Regions from separate parts of the Bacillus salitolerans genome, predicted to be linked through region 1. Evidence: riboswitches for the same ligand, from Rfam matches in the RefSeq annotation. Region 1 holds a riboswitch; each other region holds the start of a gene.
What was found. Region 1 has a riboswitch for cobalamin ahead of ACFSCX_RS20680 (ribonucleoside-diphosphate reductase subunit alpha). Riboswitches for the same ligand answer to the same signal wherever they lie in the genome.

Region 1 (6,552 bases):
TGCTCTGGGAAAGCTATTATTCTATTCATCTTGTCATTTTAACAACGTTAATGGCACTCATCACATTTTATAGCTCTCAATTATCAGAGAAGCTTCGATTAGATGCGGAAAAGAAAGCAAATAAGGCAAAGAAGGAAACCGAAAAAGCGAAGGCTTTAACAAGAGAAACGATACAATATCTAGCTTATAATGATCCCCTTACTGGATTACCAAATCGAAATGCGTTTTTAAAACAATTTAAAGATCGAATTAAGAATAATCAAAATGAGAACAATCATATTGCTCTCCTTTACTTTGACCTAGATAATTTTAAACGAATTAATGATACGCTCGGACACCATGTAGGTGATGACTTGTTAAAGGAAATAGTCAATCGATTATCTGCAAATTGTCAGGAAGGGACGATTTACAGGCTCGGTGGTGATGAATTTGGATGGGTAATCGACCTCGGTCAAGATCTGTTGGTAGCGGAGCAAAGTGCCAGAAAGCTTCTGAGCTTATTCCAAACAAGCACTCAGTTAGGTACGATGAATATCTATATTTCTCCAAGTGTTGGGATCTCGATCTATCCTATCGACGGCACAACAGCCGAACAATTGCTTAAGCAAGCGGATATGGCCATGTACCGTGCAAAGGAAAATGGGAAAAATACGTATGCCTTTTATAATGCACAAATGTCTAGTGACCAAGAGCAACAGTTTTACCTTGAGGCAGATTTACGAAAAGCGATCAAAAACGATGAGTTTGTGCTTCACTATCAGCCAATTGTAGAGTCGAAAACATTTAAGCTAAAAGGATTTGAGGTTCTCTTAAGATGGGAGCATCCAGACTACCAAGTGGTCCCACCTCATCGATTTATTCCACTTGCAGAAGAGACGAATTTAATTCTTCCAATGGGAGAGTGGGTATTACGGAATGCATGCCTACAAGCAAAGGTGTGGCAGGATACATATCAAACATCTGTGACCGTTGCAGTGAATCTTTCTATTAAACAATTTTTACAAAATGATTTAGCAGATCAAATTAAGCAAATCCTAAAGGAAACGAAGCTATCTCCGGAATTACTAGAATTAGAAATTACTGAGAGTATGACAATGAATGCGATGCATACTCAGGAAGTATTGAAAGAACTCAAGCAAATAGGTGTGAAAGTTGCCATTGATGATTTTGGAACAGGCTACAGTTCTTTTGCTTATTTGAAAAAGTTCTCTGTTGATCAGCTTAAAATTGACCGTAGCTTCATTCGCGATATGGAGAGTGGAGATACTGACCTTGCGATTGTACGGACCATCGTCTCGATGGCGAAGCATCTTCAATTAGAAGTTGTCGCTGAAGGGGTAGAGGAAATAAATCAATTACATGAATTGCAGAAAATGGATTGTGATTTCATCCAAGGCTATTATTTTAGTAAACCTGTTCCTCCTAATGAAGCGGAACAATTCATTAAAAGCCAAATGAAGTTCGGTAAGGTAATAGAAGGGTAACTCTACTTTTTGGCGAATTGGCTCATCGGCAGACTTTGAGCAAAAAAACATACAGGATAAGCGAAAAAGAGGCAGATTTGAGTAAAATCAAGTCTCTTTTTTATATGCTGGGACTTATTTGGCAAATTTATGGCTTCTTCTATGAAAAAGTAGGATGATAATGATGAAATTTTGCATTCTATCAGCAACTTTAGGTAGTTTGTCGGCAAGTTTTATGAATATATCGTCAACTCTAGCATTTTATCATCAACTTTTGGAAATTATCATCAACTTTTCAAAACATCGTCAAGCTTATTAGTTTTATCATCAACTTTGAAAAGAATATCGTCAACTTTCGGACATTTAACAGCAACTTACTAAGTGAAAACAAAAGAGTCCAAATCATTTGTCGAAAAATATCACTTTTTCAGACATTGAACTTTCTACCAAATTAGGGTAAGATTAAATAACACAATATATTGTTGTGTTTATCGAAAAGAAAACTACATATTGATATATGACCGCGAGTTAAGGTGCTATGCTAGCTTAATAGGGAATTTGGTGCAAAGCCAAAACTGTCCCCGCAACTGTAAGTGTGACGAAATGAGTATATACCACTTTGGATGTAAGATCCATGGGAAGGACTCATAGTAGAGTCAAGCACGAGTCAGGAGACCTGCCTTAATTTTTAGCGTTTCATATTCTTCGGGGATTGGGAGGATGAAGCGATGGTTTAACTAGAGTTAAAGCATAGCTTCTATCTTTTCTCTGTTTAATCTATCGTTTTATCCACTCCAATAGGTGAGTGGATTTTTTCGTTTACTGAGAAATTGTATTTAAGGATGAAAAGGAGGAAGAACAGATGCTTCAAACGGCAACAATGATTCATGATGAACAAGGACAATATGAACCTTTTTCAAAAGAAAGAATAACGAGCTTTATTCAAAAAATAGGGGGAAGTTTTCCACAGCTTGATCTGGAAAGCTACACCCAAAAAATAACCAATACCATTCTAAATCGTGAAATATTCACAAAAAAACAGATCACGAATTTATTAGTCCTTGAGGGACTTGCGAATATAAACGAACAGGAGCCAGACTGGACTTACTTTTGTGCACGTGTCTACTTGCATAAACTATACAATGAGGCAGCTACGAATAGAGGTTATGATTCCAAACAAAATTATGGACCTTTTTTACCATTAGTAGAAACACTTGTAGAAATGGGCATCTATCAAAAGTCCTTACTTACAGACTACTCAAAAGAGGAAATTGAATATCTAGGCGCTGTAATCCAGCAAGAGAATGATCATTTATTTACATATATAGGACTACGAACATTATCAGACCGCTATATAGCAAAGGACTATAACAAGAATATATTCGAGCTCCCGCAGGAAAGATTCATGATTATTGCGATGAGTTTAATGAAAAAAGAAGCAAAGGGTGAAAGACTCCACTTAGTAAAAGAAGCTTACTGGGCACTTAGTCAATTAATGATGACAGTAGCAACGCCAACTCTATCAAATGCGGGTAAAACGGTTGGACAGCTATCTAGCTGCTTTATAGATACAGTGGATGATAGCCTCCAAGGCATTTATGACAGTAATACCGATATTGCGAATTTATCGAAATCAGGTGGGGGCATTGGGGTGTACATCGGAAAAATTAGAAGCCGTGGTAGTGATATAAAAGGATACAAAGGGGTATCATCTGGAGTGATCCCATGGATGAAGCAAATTAATAATACAGCTGTTAGTGTTGATCAGCTAGGGCAACGAAAGGGTGCCATTGCTGTTTATTTGGATGTTTGGCACAAGGACATATTTTCTTTCCTCGATTCAAAATTAAACAATGGGGATGAGCGATTACGGACACATGACCTGTTTACGGGGGTGTGCATTCCAGACCTATTTATGGAAAAGGTTGAAGCAAGAGAGGAATGGCACTTATTTGATCCTCATGAAGTAAGAAACGTGATGGGCTACAGCCTTGAAGATTTCTATGATGAAAAAACGGGTAGTGGAAGCTTCCGGCAAAAATACGAGGAATGTGTAAATCACCCAGACCTTTCTTCTGAAAAGGTTCTAGCTATCGACATTATGAAGCGGATTATGATCTCTCAATTAGAAACCGGAACACCGTATATGTTTTATCGAGATGAAGTGAATCGGAAAAATGCCAATGCTCATATTGGAATGGTGTATTGCAGTAACCTATGTACAGAAATTACCCAAAACCAAAGTGCCACAACAGTGGATGAACAATTTACCGAGGATGGAAAGATCATTACTGTCAAAACACCTGGAGATTTTGTCGTTTGTAATTTATCTTCTATTAATCTTGCAAAAGCTGTTAGTAAAAATGCATTAGATCGGCTCATTCCAATCCAAGTGAGAATGCTAGATAATGTCATCGACTTAAATACGATTCCTGTCTTACAAGCACAAATAACCAATCAAAAATACAGATCGATTGGGTTAGGAACGTTTGGGTGGCATCACTTGCTCGCATTAAAGGGTATCAAATGGGAAAGTGAAGAAGCTGTCCATTATGCAAATGAACTTTATGAAAAAATAGCATACTTAACGATTCAGGCAAGCAATGATCTTGCAAAGGAAAAGGGAGCATATCCTGCATTCAAAGATTCTGCATGGCACACGGGTCAGTATTTTGAAAGTAGAGGATATGAAGATGAAAATTGGCAGTCCCTAAAAGAGGACGTTCAAAAATTCGGTATTCGAAATGGGTATTTAATGGCGATTGCACCGAATGCATCTACTTCAATAATTGCAGGAAGCACAGCTAGTATTGATCCAATCTTCCAAAAGCTTTATTCAGAAGAAAAGAAAGATTATAAGATTCCTGTGACCGCTCCAGATTTGAACCCAGATACTTTTTGGCTTTATAAATCTGCCTACCATATTGATCAAGAGTGGAGTATTATGCAAAATGCGGCGAGGCAGCGCCATATTGATCAAGCAATCTCCTTTAATCTTTATGTCGTCAACACCATACAAGCAAAGGAGTTATTAGCTCTTCATTTATCTGCATGGAGAAGTGGGATGAAAACCACCTATTACGTTCGGTCTACTTCAAGTGATATTGAAGAATGTGATTCGTGTGCAAGTTAAGGGGGAATACAAATGGCAATATTAGAAAAACGAAAAATCATGGACGTAGAAGCACCTAATCGGTCTACTGCTATTATTAATGGGTCTAGCTCAAATGTGTTAAATTGGGATGACATCGCTTACCCGTGGGCATATACGAAGTATAAAAAAATGCTAGCTAACTTTTGGACACCGTTTGAAATCAACATGTCACAGGACATAAAACAATTTCCGGAACTTACCGAAACGGAAAGGGAAGCCTTTTTGAAAATCATCGGGTTATTAGCTCTACTAGATAGTGTCCAAACCGATTATGCCGGTAAAGTGGCTGATTATCTAACTGATTCAAGCATCAATGCACTTATGATCATGCTTGCTCAGCAGGAAGTTATTCATAATCATTCGTATTCTTATGTGTTATCAAGCCTTGTTCAGAAAAAAACACAGGATGAAGTGTTTGAATTTTGGAGAAAAGATCCCATTCTGAGAAAGAGAAATGACTTTGTGACCAATGGCTATAAGGATTTCGCTGAAACACCAAATGTAGAGAATTTATTAAAATCCATTGTGTATGATGTCGTACTAGAAGGATTGTTTTTCTACTCAGGGTTTGCATTCTTTTACAATTTGGCACGAAATCAGAAAATGGTTGCATCTAGTACCATGATTAATTACATTAACCGAGATGAGCAGCTTCATGTTGATTTATTCGTAAAAATATTTCAGGAGATTTTGTTACAATACCCAGCGTTCGATACGAAAGAGTTAGGGGAGTATGTCAAGCAAACATTTGCCCAGGCAGCTACTTTAGAAATTGAATGGGGACGCCATATCATTGGTAACAAAATTGATGGAATTAACATGAATGAACTAGAGGCTTATATCAAATTTTATGCTAATGTTAGGTGTAGCCAACTAGGATATGATCGTCCTTTCGAAGGTTTTCGAACCAATCCCTTGAAATGGATCAAAGCATATGAAGAAGTAGACCTTGGGAAATCTGATTTCTTTGAACAAAAATCCCGTCAGTATACAAAAGTTAATACTGTTGACAATGGTTTTGATGATTTATAAAGATGACGAAAAGCTATCCGTGAAAGGATAGCTTTTTTTCGCAGGTTAAGAAAGCATAAGTTTGTATATACAAGATTACTTTTAAATCCAGCTCCAGCGCCTCGCCACTCGAGTTCAAATGTTCCTAAAAATGAGAAAAAGGGGACAAGCAGATTTTTCTCATTTAGGAACATTTGCTTGTCGGCTAAACGGGTGCTCTGAGCGTTTTGTGCTTATGGGAGTGTATCCTCTAATCCTTTGATTTCTATTTATTGCTGGTGTACTACCTAGGTTTATGATTGATGTTTTTAAAATACGGTTTACAGTATAAGAATCGACTGTTAAAATAAATTTAATCGATAAAAAAAATTTTAACGATTAAATAATTTTAGGGGGTTGTTTATGTTCTCTTTATTGAAAAATAAACAGTATTTTCGTTTTTGGAGTGCTCAGGTCATCTCTCAATTAGGTGATGGAATAACTAGACTTGCTATTATGTATTTAGTTGCCATCCTTTCAAAGGATCCCTTTATGATTGGATTAGTCATTTTTGCTCAACTACTCCCGACAGCAGTATTCGGAGTTTTCCTAGGACCTTTAGCTGACCGTTATAATCGGAAATGGCTAATGGTAGGATCAGATGTTTACAGAATGTTGATTGTTCTAGTTATGCTAATCTTCCACGATTCCGCTCCTATTCTCATCTTATTAATTGTTCTTCAAGGGCTAGGTTCTGCTATTTTTGACCCAGCACGCTCAGCATCTATTCCAGACATTGTAGGAGAAGAAAATATTCAACAAGCTATCTCATTATCACAAGGAACTCGCTCAGCCATGGATATTATTGGACCATCTATTGGAGGCCTATTATTAGTAGCTGGCAACTACACTGTCATTTTTTTAATCGATGCAAGTACGTTTCTC
Region 2 (6,552 bases), on a different contig from region 1:
CTGGTAAATTATCCGCTTGCATTATTTTTGCAAATGATTTTATTTGACCATCCGCTGTTTGTTCAGAATCGGTTAAAAACTTTCTTACTTCTTTCGTATGAGCGACTTGACTGAATGCGATAGAAAGTGTTTTAGCCATAATGCTCTTTTTTAGATTAAACGAAATACTAATGATTTCAGTAGCTGCTAACTTTCTTCCTTTTCCAAAAAATCCATCCGTGAAATCTTGGGTGGATATAAATTCGGGGTTATTAGGTGGATAAAATAGTGGATCTCTTTGAAAATTTCCTTTCTCAAGCAATAATTCAATGGTTTGATGAAACATCTTTTTCGCATCATTATCACATGAATCATAAAAGTCTCTGAGGTCTTTTCGAACAGAAACACCTAGAGAGGTTATGTGTCCTAGCAACCCATGTAATGTCATGATATGTAAGTAATTTAAGCAAAAAATATCTGTAAATAATCTTGGTTTATCTTTATAGAGGTCAGAATCAGTAAATCCAATTGGAACTGGAAACCCTTCATTCACCATAAAAGTTTCGATTTGCTTCTTTTGTTTCGCAAATGTTTGAATGGCATCCTCAAATGTAGCTTTTATCTCCTTGTCTTCAATAATTGAAAACATATATTTATTTACAATATCTATCGCACTTCCGTTCACATACTCTCCCCATAGTGTTCCGATTTCAGAAGATGTAAGCTTTAACTTATTTTCCTCCATATTATCACCTCTTGGTTATTATTTTTCAATTTAGTTCCTGTTATGTATATCTAGAAGCGCTAGACATTTTTGCCAGAGAAAGACTTGATGGCAATCATGTAAATACAGAAAAAGGTAAGTATATTACTATACTTACCTTTTTCATTACAATGTGAATAAGAGATTACTTTCAAAATACTTAAGTGACTAAGTTAAAGCTGGCATTCTTAGTAAATACGATAATCTGAAGGTAATATTACTAAGTAGAAATGCCACTTTAGTGCCAAGCGTAATGAAACTTGTAATTAGCCTTAAAAGAATATTCAAAGTATATCCCCCCACATCGAAGTTAGTGTTAAATGATAACACTACGGTTATTGTTAATCTGGAAAAGAAATTTATACATTTAAACGTGTTTAAAATCATACAAAACTCCGAGCATAACAAAATGTATAACAACATTGATTGGGACACGATCGAGTTGTTTATAGTAAGATGTTGATGTAGTATCAATTTTATGTCTTTATACTTTATGGTTTCTTAATTGTGAGAATTAAGGATTAAAAGGGAAGTCGGTGTAAATCCGGCGCGGTCCCGCCACTGTGATGCTTTAGGTTCTTTGTTAGATTTTGCCACTGTTTCATATTGAAATGGGAAGGCGTAAAGAACTGTTGAAACTAAGTCAGGAGACCTGCCATAAAGGGAACACAATTTTTCCTACGGGAGATAGGAGAGTGTTGCAATATGAAACGTTCATGGAGTTATAATGCAAGGCTTCGGCGTTTTCTGAATATAGCTGATATCTTTCAAGAGTGAAGATTCAATTCCATTTTAAAAATTATTTATTAATGGAGGGAAGCCATGATGGAACAAGCCTATTCAGTAGAACGCTCAAGAACCATTCAGACTAAACTGGTTCTACCACCAGATACAAATCATTTACAAACCATTTTCGGTGGAAAGGTTCTTTCGTATATTGATGAAATTGCTGCATTGGCGGCAATGAAGCACTGTAATCATGTAGTTGTGACAGCATCCATTGATTCTGTGGACTTTTTATCGTCTGCCACCGTTGGAAATGCTCTTAGTTTAGAAGCATTTGTAACATCAACGGGCCATACTTCTATGGAAGTCTATGTAAAAGTTTTCTCAACTGATTTATTATCTGATAAGAGAACGTTAACGACAGAATCGTTTCTGACCATGGTAGCTGTTGATCAAAATGGAAAACCAACTTCCGTACCAAAGGTTATACCTCATACTGAAGAAGAAAAAAGACTGTTTGAAACGGCTGCTGCTCGTAAAGAGAATCGAAAAAATAGAGCATTGATTCGATAGTTCCTCAGCTGGACGCTAGCCTTTCATAATCAAAACGAAGCAATTGCCCCTTAAGTAAGGTTTTAAGCAATTGCTTCGTTTTTCCATCATATTGTCGCTACTTATCGTAAAGCCTCACTTATTTATGTCTATACGATAACTCAAGGTTAAAGCGTTCCTTCAGCTTTCCATCATCATCCAGATTTTCTTCTATCCAATGTAATAGTTCTAATTCTGATTTTGGTTGACTAACTAAGTATCCTTGTATTTCGTCACATTTATGTTCATTCAGAATATGGAGCTGGCTTTCTTCCTCTACACCCTCTGCTATGACATTAAGGTTAATACTATGACCTAGCTCAATTAGTGTTGTCGCAATGGCTGCATCCACCAAATCTCGATGTAAATCACGAATAAAAGGTCTAGCGATTTTTAACGTGTCTAGTGGTAAATGCTTTAAATAACTTAGTGTACAATAACCAGTTCCAAAGTCGTCAATCGAGATTTTAATACCACGTTCTCGCAGTGTTTTTAATATTTTTATAACCGATTCCTCATTACGCATTAACGTGTTCTCCGTTATTTCTAGCTCTAGCCACTTGCCTTCTAATCCCGTTTTCTCTAAAACGCGATTCACGGTCCCGATAACATCGTGTCTGAATTGAACGGGTGATAAATTAACTGAAACAACTAATGAGGGATAGCCAGCTTCCTGCCAAGCTTTATTTAATCGGCATGCTTCCTCTAGTACCCATTCACCGATTGATACAATTAGTCCTGTCTCTTCGGCGATTGGAATAAAATCTGCCGGCGAAATCATGTCAAGCTCAGGATGCTGCCAACGAATGAGTGCTTCTACCCCTGTAATTTTACCTGTTTTGATGTTCATTTTAGGTTGAAAATAAATGGAGAATTCGTTTTTTTCCACTGCCTTTCTAAGCTGATATTCAAGCATGAACCGATCAGATGTTGTTCTAATATGTTCTGGTTGATAAAAACTATATGTATTTTTTCCATGTTCTTTCGCGATGTACATAGCTGTATCGGCTCGCTTAAATAATGTCTCTACATCCGATCCATCTACAGGATATAAACTAATTCCAATACTAGCTGTTACAATAAATTCATGATCTTTAATAAAAATAGGTCGTGTCAATTCATTGATGATTTTTTCTGCAACTGTTTTAACGTGTTCGTAGGCAGCGGTTGGTAGGATGATCGTAAATTCATCACCCGATAGACGGTACACCTCTCCAATAGAATCGATACATTCTGAAAGTCTGATTGAAACCTTTTGCAATAATTTGTCTCCCATCGTATGTCCGAGCGTATCATTAACGAGTTTAAACCGATCTAAATCGATAAAAAAGAGTGAGAAATCTCCGTTCGTTTCTTTAGACTTTTCAAGATGAGCAGCTAAGGCATCATAGAAGTTTAAACGGTTTGGTAAACCGGTTAAATCGTCAAAGTAGGCCTGCTTGTGAACCAGCTCCTCGTTCCGTTTCCGATCCGTAATATCAGTTGATACACAAAGAACATATTTCTTACCTTTATGAGTAATAGGAGTTTTAATGGCATGGATCCATTTCGTTTCTCCACTGGAATGCTGAAAGGGAACCTCAAAAACAACTTTATCCTTCGTTCCATTCATAATATCCTGGTCTTCTTTCAAACGCTTTTCTATATTTGTGGCAAGAGGATTAAAATCCTTTTCTAATTTCCCAATAATGTCCTTCGGTGTTACACCAAACATATCGGCAAAGGTCGAATTAGCCAAGAGATAATACCCGTTCCAGTCCTTTACAAAAATCATACAAGGATTTTCCTCGATTATTTTTTCACTAATCTCTTTACTTAAAAGTAGCTCGTCAATATTTTGTTTGTTCATCCAGTAATTCTTCAGCTGCATGAGACTATAAAGTAGAATCGAAACTAAAAGACTATGAATTAGAATGTTTGTCCATATATTTTTAAAGACGTTGAAGAAAAAAATATGAAAAATAATCACGCTTATTAGAACGATAAGGGCGACATACTTATTTCTCTGGCTGTAATTCATAATATTCACTCCATAACTTCGATTCCATTATATATGGTGTAAAAAGATAGTGGGGGCTAAGCTCGTAAAAGGTCATTTAGTAGGAAAATAGTAATGGTATTTTCTAACTATTATATCTTTTATGACAATTCAACACAATCCAACCTCTAATTTCGATGGTAACTTAGGTATTATTTGCTTGTGCTCTAATCATAAGCCCCACTCCTAGCCATACAATTGCGACAAGAGTAGGCATAAATTTATAAACACTCCATCCATCAACGACAATAGATACTAAGTTAAATAGTAAAAGTAGGACGGAAACAATGATGAAAACATTTGAAAGCGTGCGATACGTCTTTACTGAATACTTTTTCTTCACAAATCCCATGGATACACCTTCCATCTACTTATTTTCATTCTTTAGTGTGCTTTTAATAATTTGACTTTCTCTAAATCCAACAACTAGTGTTCCAACCATACCGCCATACAAGAAGATATTTAATTCTTTTGTTATAACGAACACAAACAATAAAGCTATTAAAAATACAGGAGACAGAGTAAAAAAGTAAAGGGCTGTTTTCCTACGTTCTTCAATTGTGATTGTTTTTTGCTTAAATCAAAACAATCTATCTTCCTCCATTTTCTTAGTAAGAATTTCCGGTTCTACTGTGAATACTGGGTTCGAGCATTTTTTGAATGGGAATCCAAATAAGATGAAATAAGATGTGAACAATAATCGCAGCAAAGATATCTGCCTTTAGAAATGCAAAGCCGGCTAAGACACCTACCCAAATGTTTCCTACTATGGCATACACATACATGTTGCCTTTGGTTCAGAACTCACTAGCTTATCCAGGTAAATGGACAAGGGCAAATAGACTACTAGAAAAGCTGATCGCGATACCAATGCCAATCCCGTTTACTGACTCAAAGATTAGTTGCCATAGCCATAGCAGTAAGCTCATGATTCCGAATCGAAATATTACCTCTTCAACAAATCCACCATAAATGATGCGCCCCATTATACCTATTCGCTTATAATGGTTCTCGATATCAATATAATCTTGATACGAAACTGATTTGACGAAGTAAAAATAATAGAATAAAAGATTGCCAATTGAACAAATCAGCCCTAGCTCTAAACCATAAGTAAAAATGCCTCCATGAAATAATGTCGGAATGATATCGACTCTTGTGATAGAAAAGGCCCCAATGGCACAGAATAACACGACAGTCAAAAGGTGTGCGATAATTGCTCTTTATCCGAAATATCTCCAGCATCCTCCAACTTTTTTTCAGTCTGAACCATAAAGAAAATTCCCGGCAGGCAAATGACGATTGTCAGTATGAATAAAGTCCAAAACATGTATTACACTCCATTCCCTTTCAATGCAGGGTGAAACACCGGCTAATGGTTTAAATTTCCTTCTTCATTATAGTCCTTCTTCCAAATTCTAGCGACAGTCTTCATGAATTCTGATCATATGTCAACTTTTACTAATGTAAACATGCAGGAATTTTGTTTAGAAACTCGAAATAAATACACTATAAATGTTTTTAGAGAAGGGGAGAGGTTAATGAATCCATTTGTATTTTCTTGTATCACCCCTCATGGCGGAGAAATAATTCCAGAATTAAGCGGGGATCAGCCAAATCGAATGGGGACCACAAGGGAGAGTATGCTGAAGCTAGGAGAAGCAATGGAACGAGCAAATCCTGATACTATCATTGTGCTAACACCGCATGGTACAAGAATACATGGACAGTTTTCGATTACTGATTCGGAAAGAATGCTGGGATCCTTAGAAGATCATGGTGCAGAGTTTCAGTTAGAGAGAAAGGTAGATCGTGAGCTAGCTAGAAGGATCTACGAAATCGCCGCTTCGAAAGATTTACCAATCGGTATGCTTAACTATGGAACAAGTAGCGGTCCTTACTCATGTTTACCATTAGATTGGGGGGCAATGGTTCCACTTCGGTTTATGCCTAATGTACCGATTGTTGTTATAACGACCTCTAGAGAGGTATCGCTTGACCGGCATGTAGAGCTTGGACAAGTATTAAAGCAAGTGTCCGAACAAACATCCAAGAGAATTGCCTTAATTGCGAGCTGTGATTGGTCGCATACACACGACTCAGCAGGACCGTACGGGTTTGATGCAGCTGCAAGCCAGCTTGATGAGGAAGTTGTCCAATTCATTAAAACAAACGATTTAGAAGGAATGATAGGATTTTCTCCTGAATATATAGACGCGGCCAAACCAGATGGAATCTGGCAAACAATGATTCTTGCAGGAGCAATTCCTCCTGAAAATAGAAAAGTTGAGTTTCTATCCTACGAGGCTCCAACGTATTTTGGCTTAATTTGCACGGCTTATTATTAATAAAGAGGTGAATAGTCTTGGTAAATTGGAATGAAGAGGTACTTAAGCGTAAAGAAGAACTGATGAAGGATTTATTTGACCTCATTCGAATTGAAAGTATAAAGGAT
Region 3 (6,552 bases), on a different contig from region 1:
TCTTGCTTCTTTCACTGATAAAGGTATTTCTTTTTGATCTACTGTTGGAACATAGTTAAGGTAAACTTGAGGAATCGTTGGGAGTAACGATGTTAAGTAAGTCTCGCTTTGTTCCCAGCACTTTTTAATTACTTCTCGCGGAGTATCATCCCATAACACTGTTCCTTTATCTATCATGATAAATTGGTCAGCGACCGGTATAAACTCATCTAAACGATGTTCTACAACTACAATCGTCATTCCAAATTCTTCGTTTAATCGTCTCAGTAATTGAATTAATTCCTTTGATGTTACTGGATCTAATTGGGAAGTTGGCTCATCAAGTAATAGAATTTGCGGCTGCATTAATAAAACCGAAGCAATATTTAGAATTTGTTTTTGTCCACCAGATATATTGGAGGTTTTCATCTCCAAAATGTCCTGAAGTCCAAAGAATTGAATAAGCTCTGCTACTCTCCGTTTCATTTCATACGTAGCTAATCCTAGGTTTTCTAATCCAAACACTAATTCATGTAAAACATCTTCCATTACGATCTGATTTTCAGGATCTTGAAATACAAATCCTATATCGGAAACAGACATTTCTAAATCAATATCAGCAATCGGTGCTCCTTTATATAAAAGCTCACCAGATCTGTGACCGTATGGAGCAACTTGTGTTTTTATTTGTTTTAAAAGTGTTGATTTTCCGGATCCACTTGGTCCACAAATTACAACAAAATCACCTTGATGAATCTTTAATGAAACATTATTTAAGGTTGGCTTCATTTCATTAGGAAAAGTAAAATTATATTGATTAAACGTTATGATTTCCATCGTATCCACTCGCGTCCTTCAACTAATAAAGGTAATAATAAATAACAACAAAAAAACAATAAATGAATGTATTGCTGTGGGCCCATTTCAACATTACTTAATTCTGGATATATTATTAGTTTTCCATATGAAAGAAATAACATGCCCACCAAAGGAATGAGTAGTAAAATAACGAGAGTAACAACATATATCGTATCCCGTTTTTTCCATTGGAAATGATCATAGGATGATCTTTTCTTTAGTCCATATCCTCTTGCCGCCATTGAATCTGCGGTTTGTATAGCTTCTTCTAAAGACCAAGTTAACAGAACTTGTATATATAGTAAGCCATTCTGTATCTTCCCCTTTAACTTCTGCCCTCCAAGAACAATTCCTCGCCGTTTTTGTACAATCATGATCTCACTTAACCTTCTTCTTAGTATTGGGATAAAGCGAAGACTAAGTAAAACCAATAAGGAAGTCTGTGGAAACAATTTCCCAAATAAAAATAAGAACCTTTTATGATCAATTATGATTTGATAGGAAAAAAACAACATAATCATTCCCATTAATGAAAGAGCTAGCATAAAACCATAGAGAACTCCTTCAAGCATAATAGGATAACTGTAAAAATAAAATAATAGATGTGATCCTCTTCGGTTAAGAAAAGGATTCATGATGAAAATAACCAAACCCATCAAGAGCAGAAAAGGGAGTGTACGAAGTAGTTTCTTTCGATTTCCATGAACAAGATTTATTACAATTATGATAAGGATAGAAAAGAATAAATAAAGCGGATGAAAAAATATAGTAAGATATAACGCTGCACCTATATAGTATAAGAAACTTCCTACTGGGTGAATCGATTGAAAATAGTATTTTTTTATTCCACGTCTTCTCCGAGATTTTCCGTATATACCCAACGTATTTCATCCTCATTTACAACATTATAGATTCCAGCACTTTTTGTAGGAACCTGATTATTGACTCTAAATACCCACCCACTCATAGGACCGTGATCAAATTCGAAAAGGTTGTTTATTGCTTCTATATAAGCATTTGCGTTTCTACCTCTAACACTGACTGGTATTCCCTTCTCCTTTGCAATTTTCATTAAGACACTTAACACAGTATCTCCTTCATCTATAGGGACTGTGGTTTTAGCGAAAATTGTTTCCCCATCCTTCCCAGTAATTGAAAGTGTAACATAATCTTTTTTTACTGTTGTAGGAGTTTTATTTTCAGTTGGTGTGTCTTGTTTAGTCACCTTGGAATCTTTAGATTGTTCTTTATTATTGGATGATGAAGTTGAACTCGTATCAGCTTGCTCTTTTGGCAACTCCGTTTTTTGATTTTCTTGTTTTTGATTGTTCTGTTCTTCCTCTGATCCTGGATGGTCTTTCATTTCTTCCGATTCGCTGTTTTCCTTATCAGAAACAGTTGAATCCAATGTTTCTTTTAGTACAGGAGATTGTGGTTGATCACTCACACTATCAGTTACATGTTCTCTTGCTATATAGTCCTCATTGTGTACATTTCCACAGCCAGTTAGTAAAAGGAAACATACAAACATAGAAGTGAACCAATTTCTCATTCCTAATCATCCCTCATTTTTAATTAATAGGTAGGTGTGGCATATACAATGTATCGTTTTGGCGCATTACCAATCATATGAAATGGATAGCAAGTTATTAAAACTAGTTCTTCTGTTGGATACGTTGGAATAATAATTGTCCGATCATCTTTATCAACAATTTTCGTTTTCGTTATTTTATATGAGAATTTTCCCTCTTCTAATTGAAGAATAACTTCTTCTCCAATATCTAGATCCCCCAATCTCCTAAACACCGTATCTCGATGTCCAGATAAAACGATTTGGTCATTTTCGGTAGGTAAAGCGGTCCCAGGGTAATGGCCGACACCTACGTCTAGTGCGTCTTCATCAATTCCCGCTACAATTGGCAAATTAGCGGCTAATGAAGGGAGTGACAAGATTCCTAATACCTTACTATTAGTCTCAACTGAATTAGAATTAGTATCTTGTACTCTATCATGAAAATCCTCTGATATTTGTAATTGTACAATTGGTTTTTGTACAACTCGATTTGCATGCTCTAAAGCGTTGACTTGGGATTCTGCTTTTGACCATAGGTCAAAGCATCCAATTAATATAAAAAGAAACCCTCCTGCCATAAACAAGAGGGGAGATTTAGTTTTCAGTTTAGATAGTACCTTGTTTTTTTCTATTTGAAACATACATAACAGCTCCAATTAGTAAAAGTAGTAAACCTAAAAGAATAATGTTATATGCATTAGTAGCTGTTTCTGGTAATGGTTTTCCTTCTTGTGTTGGCTGAGGTTCCACCACTGTCTCGTCGTTACTATCAGTAGTTTTCAATGGTAAGTTGTAAAGTGAGCCCTCACCATTTAGGAATAAATGGTATGCTACGACTCCTCTAAAGGCTTGATCAGTTGAGAATACGTCACTTACCTCTCCTCCTTGATAGTCAAAGCCACCATCAGCGTTTTGGAAGGTTAATAAGTAACTCACGATTGACTGACCATTGTTTGAAAAAAGTTCACTCGTTGGATTCATTCCTAAGGCTGTTAATGCAATAATCACTTGAGCAGCCGTAGAGCTATTGTTAACTTTTGAATCTAAGTACTGTGCTGATAGATATTGAACAGCAAGATCAATCTTGGAGTTGACATCTACTTGATTTTTATAGGGAGCAAGTGCCGTTATTACCATTGCTGTCGTATCTATATCACTGCTTTCGCTGCCATCCCATGCCCAGCCACCATCTTGATTTTGATTCTCTATGAGAGAACTAACTAGCTTTTCTCTCGTCCAAGTAGCAGTCTTTGGAACTTCAAATTTAGCACTATCTAAGGCAAGAAGAGCAAAAATAACCCCGTTTAAACCTTGCTTCGTAACATCCCCATTATAAATATGTTCAACTAGGTTATATCCTTCGAAGTCTGTAGGATTCCCTCCTGCTGCTAGTATTCCTAACGTATATCTTTCATAATCCGTTATTCTAGTAAATTGACCTTCACTAGTTGTTACCACATTTTTAACTTCTTCTAAATAGGATGCTGGTATCTCTTTTCCTGCTTTACTAAGCCCAATAACTTCCCATTCACCTATATTATTCGCTAATATATACTTTGTAGCAAGATTAACGGTAGATTGTAGCTTTTCAGAAGTAATAACATCTACTGGTTTTGTTTCCGGTTTTGTTTCAGTTTCTCCTGAATTTTCCTTTTCTGGCGCTGAGGTTTCCCAAGATTCATATTGGAATGTTATCTTATCACCAGATTGTAGCTTATAACTATCTGCACCAACAGTTGCCATTTCTCCATTTACATAGAATGCCCAATAATAAGTACCCTCTGCTGCTAGATTATTTACAGCTGTAATCATTTTTCCATATTCTGATTCACTAAATAGAACATTTTCTACACCTAGAATTACTTGAAGTAGTTCAAATGCCGTTGGTTCATTCAGAAAAGAGACTTCACTAACTTCTTTCATCGTTCCTTTCTCATCATTTCCAATCACATTCAATGATACTGTTTTTTCAGGTGCTACATTCCAATCAATATATTGAAAGGTAAGTTTATCTCCATCTTGAACTATATAACTATCAGCACCCACTTGCGCTGTAATACCATTAATATAAAGCCCCCAATAATGAGTACCCTCTGCCTTTATTTCATTAATGGATGTAATATATTTCCCATATTCACTTTCTTCAAATAGTACATTTTCTGCACCAACAGCATCACTAAGAACATCAAATGCTGTAGCTCCTTCTGGAAAACTAACCTCTTTCTCTAACGTACCACTTTCTTGTGAACCTACGATTGAAACGATACTTGTATTTTCAGCTGCAAATATTGTTGGCTGGTAGCCACTCGATACAAAGGCTATCATTAGAAATAACAAGGTAAAAACTTTCAAACTTCTACTTACTATCATTTCCTTCTCTCCCTTACCATTAGAAATCCAAAAAAAAATCCCCACTGGGAGGGGATGATTCTGTTAAGAGGCAATCAAGGAAAAAAGCCGACTTAACACCCTCCTATCCGCGTAGGCTTTCGGTGTGAAAAACAGGCAGGTCTCCTGGCTCATGATCAACATAATCTACGCCTTCCCATCGTCTGACAGTGACATATTGTAGATTACTACCAATTACAGTGGCGGGACCGCGTCGGTATTTCACCGAACTTCCCTTTTAAATTAACATCATCACATGTTAATACCTATTTTATACACTATGAAATTACATTCATTTTAACAAATAGATTCATATTTTGTCTATGACAAATCTCATTTTGGTTTCTCATGAAACAAGAACATTCGCCAAGAGTAGCCTCAAATCAACTATTTTCGAGGTAAAAAGAAAGAAAATGTCGTACCTTCATTTATTTTGCTATGAACCGAGATATTTCCTTTATGTGCTTCAATAATATTTTTTACGATCGCAAGTCCGAGTCCCGTCCCTGTTTTCCCTCTTGTTCTTGCTTTATCAGCCTTATAAAAACGTTCAAACACAAAAGGTAAATCTTCATTTGGAATCCCCGTACCAGAGTCTTGAACATCTACTTTTAGTCCATCTGACAAGAGTGTAACCCGTACATTAACTTCCCCATTTGTGGATGTGTGTCTTATTGCATTATCAATGAGGTTTGTAAACACTTGTTCCATTCTATCGGGATCAAGGATAAAACTATCCTGACAGTTTTGACAGGTATAAGTAAGGGAAATGGACTTCTCCTTAGCTAAACCATGAAACTTACGAACCACTCGGTCTACAAAATCCTTTATATTGGTATGTTCCTCTTGAAGCTGTATATGCCCTGCTTCCATTCGAGCTAAATCTAATAATTCATTTACTAATCGACCCATTCGAAGGGATTCATCATAAATAACCTGAGCAATTTCCTTTTTCTCTTGTTCTGTTGCTGCGATATCATCAATGATGGCTTCGCTATATCCTTGTAGCATAGATATTGGGGTTCGTAGCTCATGCGAGACGTTTGCAATAAAGTCCTTTCGTAATTTATCTAGTCTTCTTTCTTCTGTCATGTCACGGATAACCGCCACAGCACCACGAATTTGTGTTCCATTATACAAAGGGCCCATTACAATAACCCAATTACGCCCTTGAAAGCTGAGCTCTATTAGTTGTTCACGTTCAGATGAAACTACACGTCCAAAAAGTTCTTTTACTTCTATCGGAACCTCAATGTCTGATCTAGATTCCATTCCTTGTTCATAGTACCATGCTTGTAAGAACCTCTCTGCAGGTGGATTTGAAATTTGCATCATACCATTACGATTTAGCGTAATCACTCCATCTGCCATACTGCTTAAAATACTAAATAATTGTTCTTTCTCATGTCTTAGTGCGTCAATATTTAATTTTAATTGTGTACCCATTTTATTAAAGGCAACGGCAAGTTCGCCTATTTCATCTCTTGTTAGAATAGGAAGCTTCGTTTCAAATCTTCCTTTCGCCATTTGGAAAGCAGCCTCTCTCATCCTTATTAATGGAGAGGTAATCCTCGTTGAGAGGAAAAAGGCAAAGAAGGTGGTTAGCATAAAAGCTATTCCAGCTGCTAAGAAAATGAGTTTAGTCGTTTGTTTAGTTGTTTGTTCAATTGCATAGAGGGATTGGTATAGAAATACAGCACTTTTAGGCTGTGATTCGATTGGAACCCCTACTATGATAATTTCATAATACGTGT

Region 2: it holds a riboswitch for cobalamin, as region 1 does, so the genes downstream of both, ACFSCX_RS24570 (acyl-CoA thioesterase) here and ACFSCX_RS20680 (ribonucleoside-diphosphate reductase subunit alpha) in region 1, are expected to answer to the same signal.
Region 3: it holds a riboswitch for cobalamin, as region 1 does, so the genes downstream of both, ACFSCX_RS18950 (DUF4430 domain-containing protein) here and ACFSCX_RS20680 (ribonucleoside-diphosphate reductase subunit alpha) in region 1, are expected to answer to the same signal.

Annotation. Positions count from the first base shown of each region.
Region 1 is NZ_JBHUEM010000052.1:29,448-35,999, forward strand. Features, by position in the region: gene ACFSCX_RS20675 (putative bifunctional diguanylate cyclase/phosphodiesterase) at 1-1,484, shown strand, start outside; cobalamin riboswitch at 1,978-2,161, shown strand; gene ACFSCX_RS20680 (ribonucleoside-diphosphate reductase subunit alpha) at 2,326-4,596, shown strand; gene ACFSCX_RS20685 (ribonucleotide-diphosphate reductase subunit beta) at 4,609-5,649, shown strand; gene ACFSCX_RS20690 (MFS transporter) at 6,031-6,552, shown strand, end outside.
Region 2 is NZ_JBHUEM010000055.1:254,485-261,036, forward strand. Features, by position in the region: gene ACFSCX_RS24565 (DUF3231 family protein) at 1-724, opposite strand, end outside; cobalamin riboswitch at 1,220-1,416, shown strand; gene ACFSCX_RS24570 (acyl-CoA thioesterase) at 1,568-2,041, shown strand; gene ACFSCX_RS24575 (sensor domain-containing protein) at 2,160-4,079, opposite strand; gene ACFSCX_RS24580 (hypothetical protein) at 4,243-4,449, opposite strand; gene ACFSCX_RS24585 (CPBP family glutamic-type intramembrane protease) at 4,910-5,290, opposite strand; gene ACFSCX_RS24590 (hypothetical protein) at 5,296-5,427, opposite strand; gene ACFSCX_RS24595 (DODA-type extradiol aromatic ring-opening family dioxygenase) at 5,639-6,445, shown strand; gene pepV (dipeptidase PepV) at 6,463-6,552, shown strand, end outside.
Region 3 is NZ_JBHUEM010000045.1:225,019-231,570, forward strand. Features, by position in the region: gene ACFSCX_RS18930 (ABC transporter ATP-binding protein) at 1-816, opposite strand, end outside; gene ACFSCX_RS18935 (energy-coupling factor transporter transmembrane component T) at 804-1,718, opposite strand; gene ACFSCX_RS18940 (DUF4430 domain-containing protein) at 1,679-2,389, opposite strand; gene ACFSCX_RS18945 (class D sortase) at 2,413-3,051, opposite strand; gene ACFSCX_RS18950 (DUF4430 domain-containing protein) at 3,017-4,780, opposite strand; cobalamin riboswitch at 4,898-5,083, opposite strand; gene ACFSCX_RS18955 (ATP-binding protein) at 5,186-6,552, opposite strand, start outside.